3 regions of the Paraburkholderia strydomiana genome follow, and region 1 is predicted to be linked to each of the others. Evidence: riboswitches for the same ligand, from Rfam matches in the RefSeq annotation. Region 1 holds a riboswitch; each other region holds the start of a gene.
The links. A riboswitch is a leader RNA that binds a small molecule or an ion and turns the genes downstream of it on or off. The one in region 1 is predicted to bind cobalamin.

Region 1 (5,233 bases):
GCCCCAGCGCGCATTCAGCGCGTTGCGCGCTTCGGCGGGCAGCGCGTTGAAATGGGTGAGGTAATCGGCCAGCGCAAAGCTTTGCAAAGCGGGCCGCAGATCGCGCACCACCGGATCGTTCGTCACGCCCTCGGTCAGCTTCTGCAATAGCGCGTCGCCGTTATCGGGCACGGTTGCCACGCGATAGCCTTCGTCGCGCAACATCGACAGAATGCCGACCACCGACGCCGGCGTATCCAGTCCGACGCCATTCCCAATGCGACCCTCGCTCATCGGATAGTTGGCGAGAATCAGCGCGAGTTTCTTGTCCGCGTTGTCAAGCGAGCGCAGGCGGCACCAGCGGCGGCTCAACTCGGCAATAAAGTCTACGCGTTCGCGATCGGGCTGATAACGCACCACGTCGACTTCCGTATGCGGACAGCGATACGCGAGTCCTTTGAAACTGATCGCGCGCGTGATGATGCGCCCGTCCACTTCGGGCAGCGCAATATGCATGGCGATGTCGCGCGAATTAAGGCCCTGATTGTCCTTAAGCCAGTCCTCGCGGTTGCCGCCGCTCAGAATCACCTGAAGCACAGGCGCGTCGCCGGCGAGCGCGAGCGGTTCGGGATCATCGATCGCAGAAGCGGCGAACGCTGTTGTGTTGAGTACGAGCGCCGCGTCATGTTGCGCGCACAACGACTGCACGACTTCGCGACTCACCGCGTCCTTCAACGACGTAATCGCGATTGGCAGCGGGTTCACGCCTTGTGCGTCGAGAGCTTCGATCAGCGCGTCGAACACCGCTGTGTTGGCCGCCTGAAGATGCGCCTTGTAGAACAGTATCGCCGCGACGGGCGCATCGTGCCGCCAGCGCGCTTGCCAGTCGGCGATTGTCGGCGTGTCGCGTTGTGGATGGTAAAGCGACGCGGCCGGCAACGCGCGGGGCGGCGCAGGCTCGTGTCCCCAACCGAGCGCGCGATGCGCGATGCAGCGCAGAAACGCCTCGGCATTCTGGGGACCGCCTTCCCGCAAATAACGCCACAACTGATGGCACAGATCCGCGTCCGCGGTGCTGCGCGCAAGCAGATTGGGATCTTCCTGCAGATCGCCCGAAAACATCGCGAGCGTTTGCTGTTTGCGCTCCGCTAGCGCGACGACCTGTTCGATACCGTACGGCCAATACGCTTCGCCGCCAAGATGATCGACTACGACGACGCGCGCGTGTTGCAGCACATCTTCGACGTAGAAATCCACCGACGCCGGTTGCCGCAGATACGTCACGTTCGCGAGGCGCACGCTCGGAAAGCCGTCGCCGAGACGAGGAAACACGCTTGCCAGCAGCGACAACGTGGTGTCCGCAGAACTGAGCACGACGATATCCGCAGGCCGCTGATCGATACGGATCACGCCTTGCGTATCGTCGACGAAACCGCCCGGCGTGGTGCGCAGAAGATGCATGTGCGCTTACGCCTGCTGCGCTGCGACGCCCGGCACCTGAGCGTTCGACACGCCCAGCGCCGCGTCGAACGCGCGCTGCAGCGCGGCTTGATCGAGGTCTTCACCGATCAGCACGAAGCGGCTTTCGCCCGCCTCGCCAGGTTGCCAGCGCCGGTCGAAATAGCTGTCGAAGCGCCGGCCCACGCCCTGAATCACGAGACGCATTGCTGCGCCCGGCAACGCCGCGAAACCCTTTACACGGTAGATCGTGTTGCTCTGAACAAGCGTTTGCAGTGCGGCGATTACTGCTTCACGCGACAGCACGTTTGCATGCACCACTACCGAATCGAATTCATCGTGGTGATGGTCCGCGTCGTCCGCCGAACCGTGATGGTCGTGGCGCAAGTGAATCGTTTCTTCCGATGCGGCTTCGAGTCCGAACAGCGTGTGCAGATCGAGCTGCCCCATGTGCGCGCGCACGACCTTCACTTGCGGCGGAATCTCCTCGCGGATCACGGCTTCGACCGCATTCTGACGAACCTCATCGAGCAGATCTGTTTTGTTCAGAATCACCAGATCGGCCGAAGCCAACTGATCTTCGAACAATTCGTGCAGCGGCGATTCATGATCCAGATTCGGATCGGCTTTGCGCTGCGCATCGACAGCGAGCGGGTTTTCTGCGAACTGGCCGCTCGCGGCAGCGGGACCGTCGACCACGGTAATCACCGCATCGACGGTGAAACTGTTTTTGATCTGCGGCCAGTTGAACGCCTGTACGAGAGGCTTCGGCAACGCGAGACCCGATGTCTCGATCAGCACATGGTCGATCTGCTCACGGCGCTCAACGAGCTTTTCCATCACCGGAAAGAACTCCTCCTGCACCGTGCAGCAGAGGCAACCGTTCGCGAGTTCATACAATTGCCCTTCCGTTTCGACGCCATTCTCGTCGCAACCGATGCCGCAACCCTTCAGGATTTCGCCGTCGATTCCAAGTTCGCCGAACTCGTTGACGATCACCGCGATGCGCTTGCCGCCCGCGTGCTGAAGAATGTGCCGCAACAGAGTGGTTTTGCCGCTGCCGAGAAAGCCCGTGACGATGGTGACGGGGATCTTGCGCATTTGAGTTTGCATCGTGAGGTCCATCCCAGGAGTTGCAGGCGCCGGCCGGCGTAGTCCGCACGCATGAGGTTCAGCGCGTGCCTCGGGCATGAACGACGGCCTTGCTACAACAGGAAAAACGCAGAAAACGGGTGTGAGGGCATGAGCGCAGCGCCGCATCCCCGCGGCGTTCGCCCTTCGTGTTCCGGCCGGTATCCGGGCTGGCGAAAGCGCCGCTTCCCCTTCCCGGACGAGTGATTTCTCGCCCAGTGGTGATATGCCCACGCGGCCTTGCGCGTGGACACCGAAGCCGGCACTGCGACGCCACGCGAACCGCCGTGACGTCACTTTTCGCTTACCGTTGCGGGGGCAGCACAGGTTGACCCAAACCGTGACAGGCGGGCGCCCTGTTTCCCGTTTAACTGCATGCGCACGAGCGCGCACACGAGCACCAGAAGTGCGTGCGAGTTTAGGCCGACCGTCTGGCGCCGTCAAGGAAACGCGGGCCCGGCGCGCTTATCGCACGGGCTTCTCGTGTGCTATCGTATGCGCGCGTTTGGTGCCCGCACATGCATTCGCGTGTGCAGTTAAACGGGAAACAGGCAGCGCTCCCGCGCTCAACCTGTGCTGTCCCCGCAACGGTAAGCGACCTGCGGTGCAATGTTCATGCTGCACCGCGCATGCGTTTTCGATGCCACTGTCCGATACATTCGAATGAATGCGGGCGGGAAGGCAAAGCGCGTGAGGCCGCCAGCCCGGATACCGGCCAGATGCGGAGGCGACCGTGCGTTTCTCGACGTCACGCCGCCGGCAGCCGGAATCCGCGAGGGACGGATGTGAAGGCGCTGAAGCACTATCTGGCAACCGGGTTCGCACCCGCGCGTGCCGTCGTGCGTGAAGACACCGCTTGAATGACTTCGATCTCCAATCACCTGGGCCCGTTCGCGTGCCGCACTGCATGGCGTACGCCGGCGGAGCGCGCAACGTCGTTGCCGTGCACGGTTAGCGAGGCGCGATGACACGCGCGTGGCTGATCGGCGCAGGGCCCGGCGACGTCGAACTGATGACGTTGAAGGCAACGCGCGCCCTCGGACAAGCCGACGTGATACTCGTCGACGATCTCGTCAATCCCGACGTGCTGCAATTCGCGCGCGCCGACGCGTCCATTGTTTATGTCGGCAAACGCGGCGGTCATCCGTCGACGCCGCAAGAAGGCATCGTCGCGCAAATGCTCGATCATCTGCATGCTGGGCGCGGCGTCGCGCGACTCAAGGGCGGCGATCCGTTCGTATTCGGCAGAGGCGGCGAAGAGCAGCAGGCGCTGCATGCGGCCGGAATCGAGGTGGAGATCATCAGCGGTATCACAGCCGGAATCGCGGCGCCCGCAGCTATCGGCATTCCGGTTACACACCGCGATCACGCGCAAGGCGTGATCTTCGTGACCGGCCACGGTGCGGGCAGCAGCGAGCCGGACTGGGGCGCGCTCGCCGCCACTCACATGACGCTCGTCATCTACATGGGCATGCGGCGGCTGAAGGATATCGTCAGCGCATTGCTCGCAGCCGGCATGCGCGCCGACACGCCGTGTGCGGCGATCGAATCGGCTACGCGTCCCGAGCAACGCCATGCGCTTTCGACGCTTGGTGAATTCGCCGATGCCGTCGCGCGCGCGGGACTCGGCTCGCCTGCGATCGTGGTGATAGGCGGCGTGGCGTCGCTCGCGCTCGCGCGTGCCGCCGCGGCAAGCTCATCAGATGCGGCATCTTCGCCGGACGCGAAATGAAAACGCTTAGCGTGGGCATCGGTTGCCGCCTGTACACATCGGCGGACGAGATCGAAACGGCGGTGCGCGCCGCGCTCGGTTCGCACACGTTCGAACAGATTGCAACGGTAGCCTCTATTGAAACGAAAGCCGACGAGCCGGGCCTGCTGGAGTTCTGCGCGCGTCACGGGTTCACGCTGCAAGTGTTCAGCCGCGAGCAGATTCTCGCGATTGACGTTCACGAACCGTCGGCTGCCGCGCGCGAGCATCTCGGCGTGGACGGCGTATGCGAACCGTGCGCGCTGCTTGCGGTGGCCGCCCGTTGCACCGCACATCTGATCGCTCGCAAAACCGTTTACGCTGGTGTCACCGTGGCGATCGCATCGACCGCACCAGCGCCAGCACACAGTGTCACCACCATCTCACAGGACCTTCCATGAAGACCGATCCCGAATCGCATCAACGCATGACCGAACGCCGGCGCGAAGGCCACGAAAAAAAGCAGGCCAACGCGACCGTCGAAAAGGGCCTGCTGATCGTCAACACCGGCACCGGCAAGGGCAAGACAACCGCCGCTTTCGGCATGGCTGTGCGTGTGCTCGGCCACGGCATGCGGCTTGGCGTCGTGCAGTTCATCAAGGGCGCGCTGCATACGTCGGAGCGCGACTTCCTCGGCGCTATTGCCAACTGTGACTTCGTGACGATGGGCGACGGCTACACCTGGAACACGCAGAACCGCGACGCCGACATGGCCACCGCACGCAAAGGCTGGGACGAAGCACGCAGGATGATCGAAAGCGGCGACTATCAGATGGTCATCCTCGACGAACTGAACACCGTGCTCAAGTACGAATATCTGCCGCTCGACGAAGTGCTGTCCGTCATCAACGCGCGTCCGGCGATGCTGCATGTGGTCGTGACCGGCCGCCACGCGCCCGATGCGCTGATCGAAGC
Region 2 (5,233 bases), on a different contig from region 1:
ACGGCGAGCACCGGCGGCTCGGCGCCCTTGTTCGACAGCAGCGGCGCCACGCAGCGAATCACGATGCCGGCCGCGCACAGCGCGACAATCGGCGTGCCACGTGCATACAGGTCGCGCAGATGCGGGCTCAGTTCGGCGTACGCGACATCGGCTTCAACGCGGCCTTGCAGCGCATGCACCTGCGAATCCGCATACAGCGTCTGAATGCGCCGCGCGGTATCCAGCGCGCCCGCGCCGAGAATGACGATGGCGGGCGGCATCATCCTTGCCATTTTTCCCCCGGCACGACGAGCAGCGAGAAATACGGCGACGCCATCGGGTCCACTTCGGCGAGCGGGACGATACGCTGGTTGCCCATCGTCGCCCGCTCGACGTACAGCGCGCGGTGCGCGAGTCCGAGTTCGCCGAGCACGCGCCGCACCTTGTCGAAATTGCGCCCGAGTTTCATCACGACAGCGGCGTCTGCATCCGCAAGACGGCGGCGCAGTTCGTCTTCCGGCAGCACGCCCGAGAGCACCGACAGGCTCTGGTTGCGATACACGAGCGGCGCACCGAGCACGGCCGCGCCGCCGAGCATCGAGCAGACGCCCGGCACCACTTCGCTCTCGTAGCGCGCCGCGAGCCGGTCGTGCAGATACATGTACGAGCCGTAGAAGAACGGATCGCCTTCGCAGATCACGGCGACGTCGCGCCCCGCATCCAGATGCGCCCCGACTATGTCGGCCGCGGTGTCGTAGAAGTCGGCAATGATCGCTTCATACGAGAGCGGCGGCTCAAGCGCTTCGGTCGTGACGGGATACACGAGCGGCAGTTGCTGCTGCGTGTCGTGCAAATGCGCCTCGATGATGCTGAACGCGTTGCCCTTCTTGCCTTTCGCGACGAAGTAGGCGACTACGGCTGCTGCCTTGAGCAGACGCAATGCCTTTAGCGTGATGAGTTCCGGGTCTCCTGGACCGACACCGAGTCCATATAGACGCCCTGCACGTTGTTGCGCCGTCATTTATTCGACCTCCGTTGCCAGCGCGTTGACAGCGGCCGCAGCCATCGCGCTGCCGCCGCGCCGGCCATGCACGACGACATACGGCACGCCACGGCTATTCTCTGCGAGCATCGCTTTCGATTCCGCTGCGCCGACAAAGCCGACCGGAAAGCCCAGAATCAGCGCGGGCTTCGGCGCACCGGCGTCGAGCATATCGAGCAGATGGAAGAGGGCAGTCGGCGCATTGCCGATCACGACGACGCTGCCGCCCAGATGCGGGCGCCACAATTCGAGCGCGGCGGCCGAGCGCGTATTGCCGAGTTCGCGGGCGAGTGCAGGCACTCGTTCATGTGTGAGTGTGCAGATCACGTCGTTGTTCGCCGGCAACCGCGCGCGCGTGATGCCTTGCGCGACCATGCCGGCGTCGCAGAGAATCGGCGCGCCTTGCGCGAGCGCCGTGCGGCCTGCTGTGCCGGCATGTTCGGAGAACGCGAGATCGTCGATCACATCGACCATCCCGCACGCGTGGATCACGCGCACCGCGAGTTTTTCGAGGTCGGCAGGAATGCGCGACAGGTCGGCTTCGGCGCGGATCGTCGCGAAAGACTGGCGATAGATCTCCTGACCGTCGCGAATGTAATCAAGCATCGGTGTCACTCATGTGTCGCTTCGAACAAGGCGCGCGATCGTCTCGGCGGCCTGTTCGACTGTCAGTTGGCGCGCGACGCATCGACCGAAGCCGGGGCCCTGGTCGCGTCGAAAAAGGTCATACATGCCGGGCGCCGCGGCGAGCATCGTAAACGGCGCGCAATGCGCGGCAGCACATGAGCGCGGGCATCCGCTCAAATGCACGTCGACGCCGGCGGGCAGGCGCTTCGCGAGATTCAATGCGTCGGCTTTGGTATCCGCGAGGCTTTTCGCGCAGCCAGTGGAACCGGCGCACGCGATCAGGTGTGTGATGGCTTCGGCGCAATCGCATGCGAGGCCCAGCGCGTTCAGCGCGGCAAGCACAACGGGCACTGAGAGCGTCCGGATATCGGGCAGCAGCACGCTTTGCCACGGCGTGATGCGCAGCGTGCCGTCGCCATGTTGTTGCGCGAGCGCGGCGAGGCCGTGCAGCGTGGCCGCATCGATACGGCCGAGCGGCGGTTGACCGCCGGCATGCCATGTATCCGCGGCGCGTTGCTCATGTGCGCCGAGGCGCAGCGAGGCATCGGCGGTCGTGCTGCGACGCCAGCCGGCGAGCGTCGCGTCGCGTGTCAATGGAAAATCCACGTAGGTTTGCGCATGCTGCAATATCGCGTCCGCCGAATGCGTGTCGAGCAGGTGACGCATACGCGTGGCGTCGGCAGCGGCAAGATCGAGAAACGTATGCAGCAACGCGCGCACGAGCGCCGGAACTTGCGACGGCAGCACCGAGGCCAACGCGCCTGTCGCATCCGCATGCAATCTTTCGGACGAGTTCGCAGCGTTGCCTGATGATGGTGACTTCCCGCCGATGTGCGTGTTTGCGCTCGCGTTTGCATCCACGGTCGGGCAGCCCGCGAGCCCGAACACGAAGCGCACCGCTCCGGCCGAATCTTGTGCTGCCGCGAGCCACACGTCATGCGGGTGGTCCACTCTCGCGAGCCGCTCGCCGCCGTCGACCAATAACGCGAATTTCGGCGATAGTGCCGCGAAACGCGCTTCACTTTGCAGCAGCGTGAGAAGGGCGGTGCACAGAGGTCTGGTGTCGAACAGTGCGCATGGGTCGCGTCCGGCAGTGGGGCTGATCATGACGTTGCGCACGTCGTCAGCGGCGGCTGCATCGAGTGCGTGCGCGTTTCGATCGCGATCGCGATCGTGACCGTGATCGTGATCGTCTTCGACGGAATCGGTCGGCGCGCTACCGCCCGCTCCTGCAGAGCCGCTTGCAGCGCTCGGTCCGAGCCCCGCATCGATCAGCGTGGCGACCAGCGCAGCTTCATGGCCGGCCCGAACACCGCGCAATTGCAGATTCGCGCGATTCGTCAGTTCGATCACACCCGCCGTATGCTGCGCGCTCGCGTTGGCGATCGCTTCGGCTTGAGCCGCGCTCAATTCGCCGCCTGGCAGCTTGATCCGACAAATACCGCCGTCGCGCGCCGCCACGATCCGCAGCAGGCCCGGACACGCCGAGGGCCGCAGCGCAGATGCCGCGTCGGGCAAGACAGTGGAGGGCGAAGCTGGATTCAAGACGGACACCGGGTTAGCGTCGCGCGACGGCCCGAGCAAGCGGTCAAAACGGCATTGCTGCGGCATCGGTACACCCCGCCCGATGTTGGCTGGCACGAACAGTCTGGCCGGCAGGTCTCCTGGCTGGCAGGTCGTCGTCCGCTGCGGCCTTCCCGGTTTAACCAGTGGCGCCAAGCGCAGGCGGACTCGCTGCATACAGTTGCGGGGGCAGCCACAGCGGTAATCTTCCCGCTGTGTTCCCTGTTAGGCCCCGAAGGGCACCGGCGGCTGTATTATGCCTTTTTTCGGATAGCACAACGAGGCTGGACGCTTTGACCGGCGTGGCGCAGTGCATTGTTTGAGATACAAAATGAGGAAGGGTGCATGTCGGCGTGGCTGACGATAGTGGGCATTGGCGACGACGGCTTCGCCGGTTTGGGGCGGCCCGCACGGCGTGCGTTGCTCGAGGCGTCGGTGATTTACGGCGGCGAACGTCATCTGTCGATGTTGCCCGCGCGGCTGGCCGCGCGCCGCGCCGAGTGGCCGCGCCCATTCGATCTCGCGCCGCTTCTGGCCGAGCGCGGCGGCCCCGTTTGCGTGCTGGCGAGCGGCGATCCGATGCTGTTCGGCGTCGGCGCGACGCTGGCTCGGCAGTTGCCGCCCAGCGAACTGCGCGTGTTGCCCGCGCCGTCGTCGTTATCGCTCGCGGCGGCGCGGCTCGGCTGGCCGTTGCAGGATGTGGCCACGGTGTCGGTGGTTGGTCGGCCGTTGCCCACGCTGAACGCTTATTTGCATGACCGCGCACGCGTGTTCGTGCTCAGCGCGGACGGGCGCACACCCGCCGCGCTTGCCGACCTGCTGAGCGCGCGAGGTTTCGGCGCAACGCGGATGACCGTGTTCGAACACCTTGGCGGCGACGACGAGCGGCGCATCGACGGCCGCGCGGATCAATGGTCCCCGGGCGATGTCGCCGCGCTGAACCTGGTCGCGCTCGAATGCCGCGCCACCGAAGGCGCGCCGCGCCTGCCGCTCACCTGCGGCCTGCCCGACGACGCGTTCCGTCACGACGGCCAGCTCACCAAACGCGATGTGCGAGCGATCACGCTCGCGCGACTTGCACCGACGCCCGGCGAATTGTTGTGGGACGTGGGTGCGGGCAGCGGCTCGATCGGCATCGAGTGGATGCGCGCGCATCCGACTTGCCGGGCGATCGCCATCGAAGGGCACGCGGAGCGTCAGCGCTTCATCGAGCACAATCGCGATGCGTTGGGCGTGCCGGGCTTGCAACTCGTAGCGGCCCGCGCGCCGCAAGCGCTCGAAGGGTTAGCCGCGCCGCACGCGGTGTTCATTGGCGGCGGCGTAACAGTGCCCGGCGTGCTCGAAACGTGCTGGGACAATTTGCGCGACGGCGGCCGGCTGGTCGCGAACGCGGTCACGCTGCAAGGCGAGGCGGCGCTCGCCGCATGGCGTGACAAACATGGCGGCACGCTCACGCGAATCGCGCTTGCGGACGCTCAGCCGCTCGGTGGCTTCGATACGTGGCGGCAAGCGCTGCCGATCACCTTGTACGATGCGGTGAAGCGTTGCGCTGCCAACGGCGTCCATAGTGTTGCCGATAACCTCAACGCTGCTTCATCGGCGTGACGCTCATGCGCGACGAAACGCCTGAACAACCCGCACCGCTGCGCAGCGGCTACACGACCGGCAGTTGTGCAACCGCCACGTCGCTGGCGGCCGCGCGTCTGCTGCTCGCGGGTGTGGTCAGCGAGGTGGCCGAAATCGTGTTGCCCAAGGGCCAGCATGTGCCGATGCCGCTCGTCTTCTGCCGGTTGACCGATGACGGCGCCGAAGCGGGCACGATCAAGGATGCCGGCGACGATCCCGATGTCACGCACGGCGCCGTGGTGTTCGCGCGCGTGCGTCTGGTCCCTGAGCCAGGTGTGGTGTTCCGCGCCGGGCCGGGCGTGGGCACGGTGACGCGTGCGGGGTTGACGCTCGCCGTCGGCGAACCGGCGATCAACCCGGTGCCGCGCAAAATGATGAGCGAGCATCTTGCAGAAC
Region 3 (5,233 bases), on a different contig from region 1:
CGCGTGAAGCGTGGCGGGCATCGAACCTTCATGACGGCTCATCGGCGCGTTCCCAGCACGGCGCAGGCATCACTGCTGTTGCCAGCCGACCGTGACATAGGCACCGCGCCGCGGCGAGTTATACGAGTAGGCCGTTTCATAGTCCTTGTTGAACACATTCTGGATTTGCGCGGCCACGTACCATGCCTTCGTGACGTTGTAGCGCGCAGCCAGGTTGACGACACCGTAGCCGCCGAGCTTGCCGCTGCTGTCTTCGCGCGGACCGCTCACGATCCACTCACCGCCCACGCGCCATCCTGCGATACTGCGATTCACCGTCAGCGACGCGAAACGCCGCGCTCGCCGCACGAGGTCGGTATCGTTGTCGAGGTCGACCGGGTTTTGCAGCGTCACCGACGCGCGCACGTCGGTCTTGCCTACATGTCCGCTCCACGATCCTTCGAGTCCTTGCACTTTTGCATGGCCCACGTTTTCGGCCAGATAGATCCCCGGCGTCACCTGCTCATAGTCGATCAGATTCGAATAACGCGTCTGGAAAGCACTCAAACGCATCACACCGAGCGCATTGGATGCGTACTGCAACGCTGCTTCGATCGAATGACTGCGCTCCGGCTGGATGGACGGACTACCGCTCAGCGGATAGTACAGATCGTCGAAGCTCGGCGCGCGAAACGAACTGGAATAGCTTGCGCTTAGCTTCCAGCGCGACGTGATGTCGAAGCCATAGCCGAGATAGTAACTGTTCGCTCCGCCGAAATCGGAGTACTGGTCGCGCCGCAGGTTGGCCTGGATCTGGTTGCGCCCGAAGCGTGCCGTATAACCGGCGAAGCCCGAGTCGACATGACGAGTGGGCGCGGCAAACGTATCGGAGTCGAGACTCTGGTCCAGATGCTCGTAGCCGACCTGCAGTTTCTGCTGCGCGGCCAGCGCGAAATCGTTTTGCCAGGTGTACTGTCGATTGTCGGTGTCGAAGCGGCCGTTATACAGACCGTTGGTGTTCGACACGCTGCGGTCGTCGCCCTGCGCAACGATGAAGTGCGTGGTCCACCAGTCCGTTAGCTTGCCGTTAGCGAAGGCGGACAACTGACGCACTTTCGTGTACAGATTGTTCAGATCGGTCGGCTCGCCGTACGCATTGTCGTAGCTGTTGTTGCCGTTCGACTGCAGATAGCGGACGCCCGCGTCCCAGTTGTCGGTGAACTTATGGCGCAGCGAAGCGGAGATGCTCTCGTTCAGATAGCCGTTCGCATTGGGGTTCGCGTTCGGCGCCTCACGAGGATTGAGCGCGGAAAAACCGTCGTCTTTCGAACGCGCGAGCGAGATGTTGAAGGTCGTGCGGCCGTCCTTATCCAACGCGCCGTTCGCGCCCACCTGTTGCGTCTGCGTGTGGTAGCTGCCGTAGCCCACGGAAAAATTGAAACGCGGCGGATGATCGCCGCCGTCTTTCGTGAACACCTGGACCACGCCTCCGATCGCGCCCGAGCCATACAAGGCCGACACGTTGCCGTTCACTACTTCGACGTGGTCGACCTGATCGAGCGGAATCTGCCCGATTTGCGCGGTGCCGAGACTCACGGAATCGACGCGCACACCGTCGATGAGAATCAGCGATTGCGTCGACGACGCGCCGCGCAAATACAGGCTTGCTGTCGAACCGGGGCCACCTGTGCGCGAGATTTGCGCGCCGGGCGCGAGTTGCAGCAGACCCGGCAGATCGGTTGCGGTGGTGTCGGCAATGTCCTGCTGATCGAATAGCGACGTTTGCGGAATCGTGTCGGCGAGCGCTTGAGGTCCGCGCTCGGCGGTGACGACGACGGGCGACAAAACAGCAGGCGATGATTCGGCGATAGCGACGGATACAGCGCTCGTAGCGACTGGTGCGACAGGTGCGACTGCAACCGACGGCGCAGGCAAACTGTCGGCGGCTTGCGCATGCGCGAGCTGCGGCAGCCCTGCAAATGCGAGCAGCGCCGCGCGGGCGATAGGGGACAGCATGAGTGAAGTTTCCCGTGGATGGCGTGCGCGGCCCGCTTCCCCGCAGGCCGTCGCGTAACGAGGCGCGAGCGCTTTTGACTTCATTTCGCGGGCGCGCGCCTCTCCCTCTGGCCGGTATCCGGGCTGACGACGCTCGATCCCGCCTTCCCACGCGTGACGCGCAGTGGCACACTCGCATGTTGAACTGGAACACGCGATGGGGATCGAACTGCAAACGCGAACTGCAAAGCACGAAGTGCAAAGCGAATGCGGTCGCTTACCGTTGCGGGGGCAGCGCAGGTTCGCGCGTTCAGGTGAACGGCGCGCCCTGCTTCCCGTTTAACTGCACGCGCAATGAATTGCGCGCGCGGGCACCAGAGTGCGGCCAGTGTATGAGCGGCCTCGGGGCCAGTCAAGAATGCGGGTCACGACAGCGATGATTCGGACAGGAGCAGAGTATTGTCCGACGCGATCTGTGACACACGAGTACTTTTTCATCTTCAGTCGAAAAAAGCCTGCATAAAGCGGTGTTGTTACGTCTCGAAACGAGACAAATGTCGGAACGTGCGGCATTCCGCGCTAAAATGCGAGGTCTTTAGAGGACGCAGCACATGCTCACCGAACTCGAAACACTCTCACAGAATATCGGCAAGCTGATAGCGATCAGCCAGCGCCACAACGAAGCGCGTGTTGCGCTTGAAGAGCAGCTCGCCCAGTCGCGCGCCGAGGCAGAAGCCACGCGCACGGAACTTGCCATGGTGCGCGAGGAACGCGATGCACTGCAAGCGGAGCGCGACGCGCTGTCGGCCAAGATCGACGACGCTCAAGTGCGGCTCAATGCGATCCTCGAAAAATTGCCGCGCGCTCGCGGGCACAACGAGCCGGACAACCAGCTCGATCTGCTCGAGCCCGCTCAGCATGAAGTCGAAGCGGAGAGCGACGCCACTCGCCATGGAGAAAATGCATGACCACCAAGCAGATCGAAGTATCGATTCTCGGCGTGCCCTATCGCCTCGCCTGCTCGCCGGAAACGGAAGGCGCGCTGCTTGAAGCAGTCGCACGAGTCGACGCCGAAATGTCGAAGATCCGCAATAACAGCAACGTGCGCGGCACGGATCGTATTGCTGTCATGGCTGCGCTGTCGCTGGCATCGGAACTGCTTAAGCTGCAATCGAGCGTGCGTCACGGAGAAGCATTTCCCGCTGAAGAAATCAGGCGTACAATGCATCAAATGAACGAACAACTGGGTACTGTGATCGAGCAGTACACCATGCAGTAAGCAGCAAGTTTGCAACGTGTCTGGAAGTAGAAGTGGCCGGTCTTCGGGTCGGCTGCAGATTCAACCAGGTGGCACACGTAGCAGCTGAGCAAAGCGCGTGAGAGCATGCACGAGCACACTCGGCAAACGTTTCACCTGAATGGTTTTAGCTTCATCGGTTTAGCTTCCCTGCCTGGTTCGCCAAGGTCATATATTCCTTGAACCAATGCCATGTGCACGGTTGCGGAAATTTGTAGCACGGGCGTGCGCGTCACTCTGTCTGATGTACCCGAAGTGCTGCTAACTGCGACCAATTCTGAACCCCCGGTTCAGGATGCCGGCCTAGCGGCCAAGGCGGGGACCTTATTTGGAACGGCATCGGACTACTGTCCGGTGCCGTTTTTGTTTGGGCTCCGGCTTTTCCAACCTTAACGTTCCTTTCGATTCATGCGCTACTGGCTAATGAAGTCCGAACCGGACGAAGCAAGCATCGACCATCTTGCCAACGCACCGCACCGCACGTTGCCGTGGACCGGCGTGCGCAACTATCAGGCGCGCAACTTCATGCGCGACGCGATGCAGGTCGGCGACGGCGTGCTGTTCTATCACTCGAGTTGTCCCGAGCCTGGCATCGCCGGGATCGCCGAGGTAGCGTCTACCGCTTACCCGGACCCGACTCAGTTCGACAAGAAGAGTCCTTATTACGATCCCAAGTCGTCGCAGGAAACGCCGCGCTGGCTGCTCGTCGACGTGGTCTTCAAGAAGAAGGTTCCGTTGATTCCGCTCGCCGCATTGCGCGAGCACGACGAGCTGAAAGACATGCGCGTGCTGGCGAGAGGCAACCGTCTGTCCATCACGCCCGTCACCGAAGCCGAGTGGCGCTTCATCACGAAGCGACTCGCCTGAGTTCGCCGGTGCTTGCTGCAACGGCGCCACGAACGATGTCGCTCACCGATGCTCATCGCACGGTTAAATTGGGGAACCAAGCTCAGGTTACAAGCGCCTAACGCACTTGCAAACGGACTACCAACGGCGCACACAGCGCCGTGCCGTTGCATCGCGCCTGCCGGATCGTGCGCAATCCTGTTCAAGCAAGGAGTTCCACACAGATGAAAAACACCGCACGTGCACTCGCTTTCGCGCTCGTCTGCGCCGCGCCTGCAGCCCTCGTGCTCACGCCCGCTATGGCACGCGCGCAGAGCGTCGCGCCCTATCAACCGGCCGGCGTGCTGTCGCTGAACGCGCAGGCCAGCGCGGAAGTGCCTCAAGACGTCGTCGAAATCACGCTCTTTTACGAGCAGGAAGCGAGCGATCCGTCGGCTCTTACTTCAACGCTGAACCAGCGTGCCGATTCGGCATTGCAAAAAGCCAAAGGCGTGAGTGGCGTGACCGCACGCACAGGTTCGTTCTCGATTTACCCGTCTACCGATCGCGATGGCCGTATCTCCGCATGGCGCGGCCGCACGGAGGTCGTGCTCGAATCGCACGACTTCGCCGCGGCGTCGAAGCTTGCAGGGCAAATGGCGCCCATCATGCAGGTCGGCAATGTGCAGTTCTCGCTGTCGCCCGCGGCGCAGCGCGCCGCTGAACAAAAGCTGACTGGCGATGCAATCAAATCGTTCCGTGAGCAGGCGGCTTCGTCCGCGCAGGCGTTCGGCTACAGCGGTTATTCGATTCGCGAGGTCAACGTCGGACATAACGGCGCCATGCCGCGGCCCGTCATGATGATGAGCGCGCGCGCCATGGGCGCCGACGCCAAGATGTCGGCCGCTGTGCCGATTGAAGGCGGCACGTCGACGGTAACGGTGAATGTGTCGGGCTCGGTGCAGATGAAGTAATGCGCTGTCCACCTGCCGCCCCATGCGGCGGCAAAAGAAAAACGCCACGGCATGCCGTGGCGTTTTCTATTCAGAGCACAACGTGCCGCGCTACGGCAGCGCGTGCGCAGGTTCGCCGGGACTGCGACGATACGACCACACGAGCATCGCAATGCCAACGAGG

Region 2: it holds a riboswitch for cobalamin, as region 1 does, so the genes downstream of both, cobG (precorrin-3B synthase) here and cobA (uroporphyrinogen-III C-methyltransferase) in region 1, are expected to answer to the same signal.
Region 3: it holds a riboswitch for cobalamin, as region 1 does, so the genes downstream of both, J2W46_RS13925 (TonB-dependent receptor plug domain-containing protein) here and cobA (uroporphyrinogen-III C-methyltransferase) in region 1, are expected to answer to the same signal.

The regions. Positions count from the first base shown of each region.
Region 1 covers NZ_JAVDVL010000012.1:219,261-224,493, reverse strand. Annotated here, with positions in the region: gene cobN (cobaltochelatase subunit CobN) at 1-1,440, opposite strand, end outside; gene cobW (cobalamin biosynthesis protein CobW) at 1,447-2,550, opposite strand; cobalamin riboswitch at 2,708-2,988, opposite strand; cobalamin riboswitch at 3,058-3,302, shown strand; gene cobA (uroporphyrinogen-III C-methyltransferase) at 3,533-4,300, shown strand; gene J2W46_RS27505 (cobalamin biosynthesis protein) at 4,297-4,719, shown strand; gene cobO (cob(I)yrinic acid a,c-diamide adenosyltransferase) at 4,716-5,233, shown strand, end outside.
Region 2 covers NZ_JAVDVL010000001.1:249,433-254,665, reverse strand. Annotated here, with positions in the region: gene cobJ (precorrin-3B C(17)-methyltransferase) at 1-263, opposite strand, end outside; gene J2W46_RS01145 (precorrin-2 C(20)-methyltransferase) at 260-1,000, opposite strand; gene J2W46_RS01140 (precorrin-8X methylmutase) at 1,001-1,627, opposite strand; gene cobG (precorrin-3B synthase) at 1,637-3,202, opposite strand; cobalamin riboswitch at 3,286-3,471, opposite strand; gene cbiE (precorrin-6y C5,15-methyltransferase (decarboxylating) subunit CbiE) at 3,557-4,816, shown strand; gene J2W46_RS01125 (cobalt-precorrin-5B (C(1))-methyltransferase) at 4,822-5,233, shown strand, end outside.
Region 3 covers NZ_JAVDVL010000004.1:328,230-333,462, reverse strand. Annotated here, with positions in the region: gene J2W46_RS13930 (FecCD family ABC transporter permease) at 1-42, opposite strand, end outside; gene J2W46_RS13925 (TonB-dependent receptor plug domain-containing protein) at 70-1,995, opposite strand; cobalamin riboswitch at 2,088-2,368, opposite strand; gene J2W46_RS13920 (ATPase) at 2,586-2,942, shown strand; gene J2W46_RS13915 (cell division protein ZapA) at 2,939-3,253, shown strand; RNA gene ssrS (6S RNA) at 3,416-3,597, shown strand; gene J2W46_RS13905 (EVE domain-containing protein) at 3,680-4,138, shown strand; gene J2W46_RS13900 (SIMPL domain-containing protein) at 4,342-5,070, shown strand; gene lgt (prolipoprotein diacylglyceryl transferase) at 5,161-5,233, opposite strand, start outside.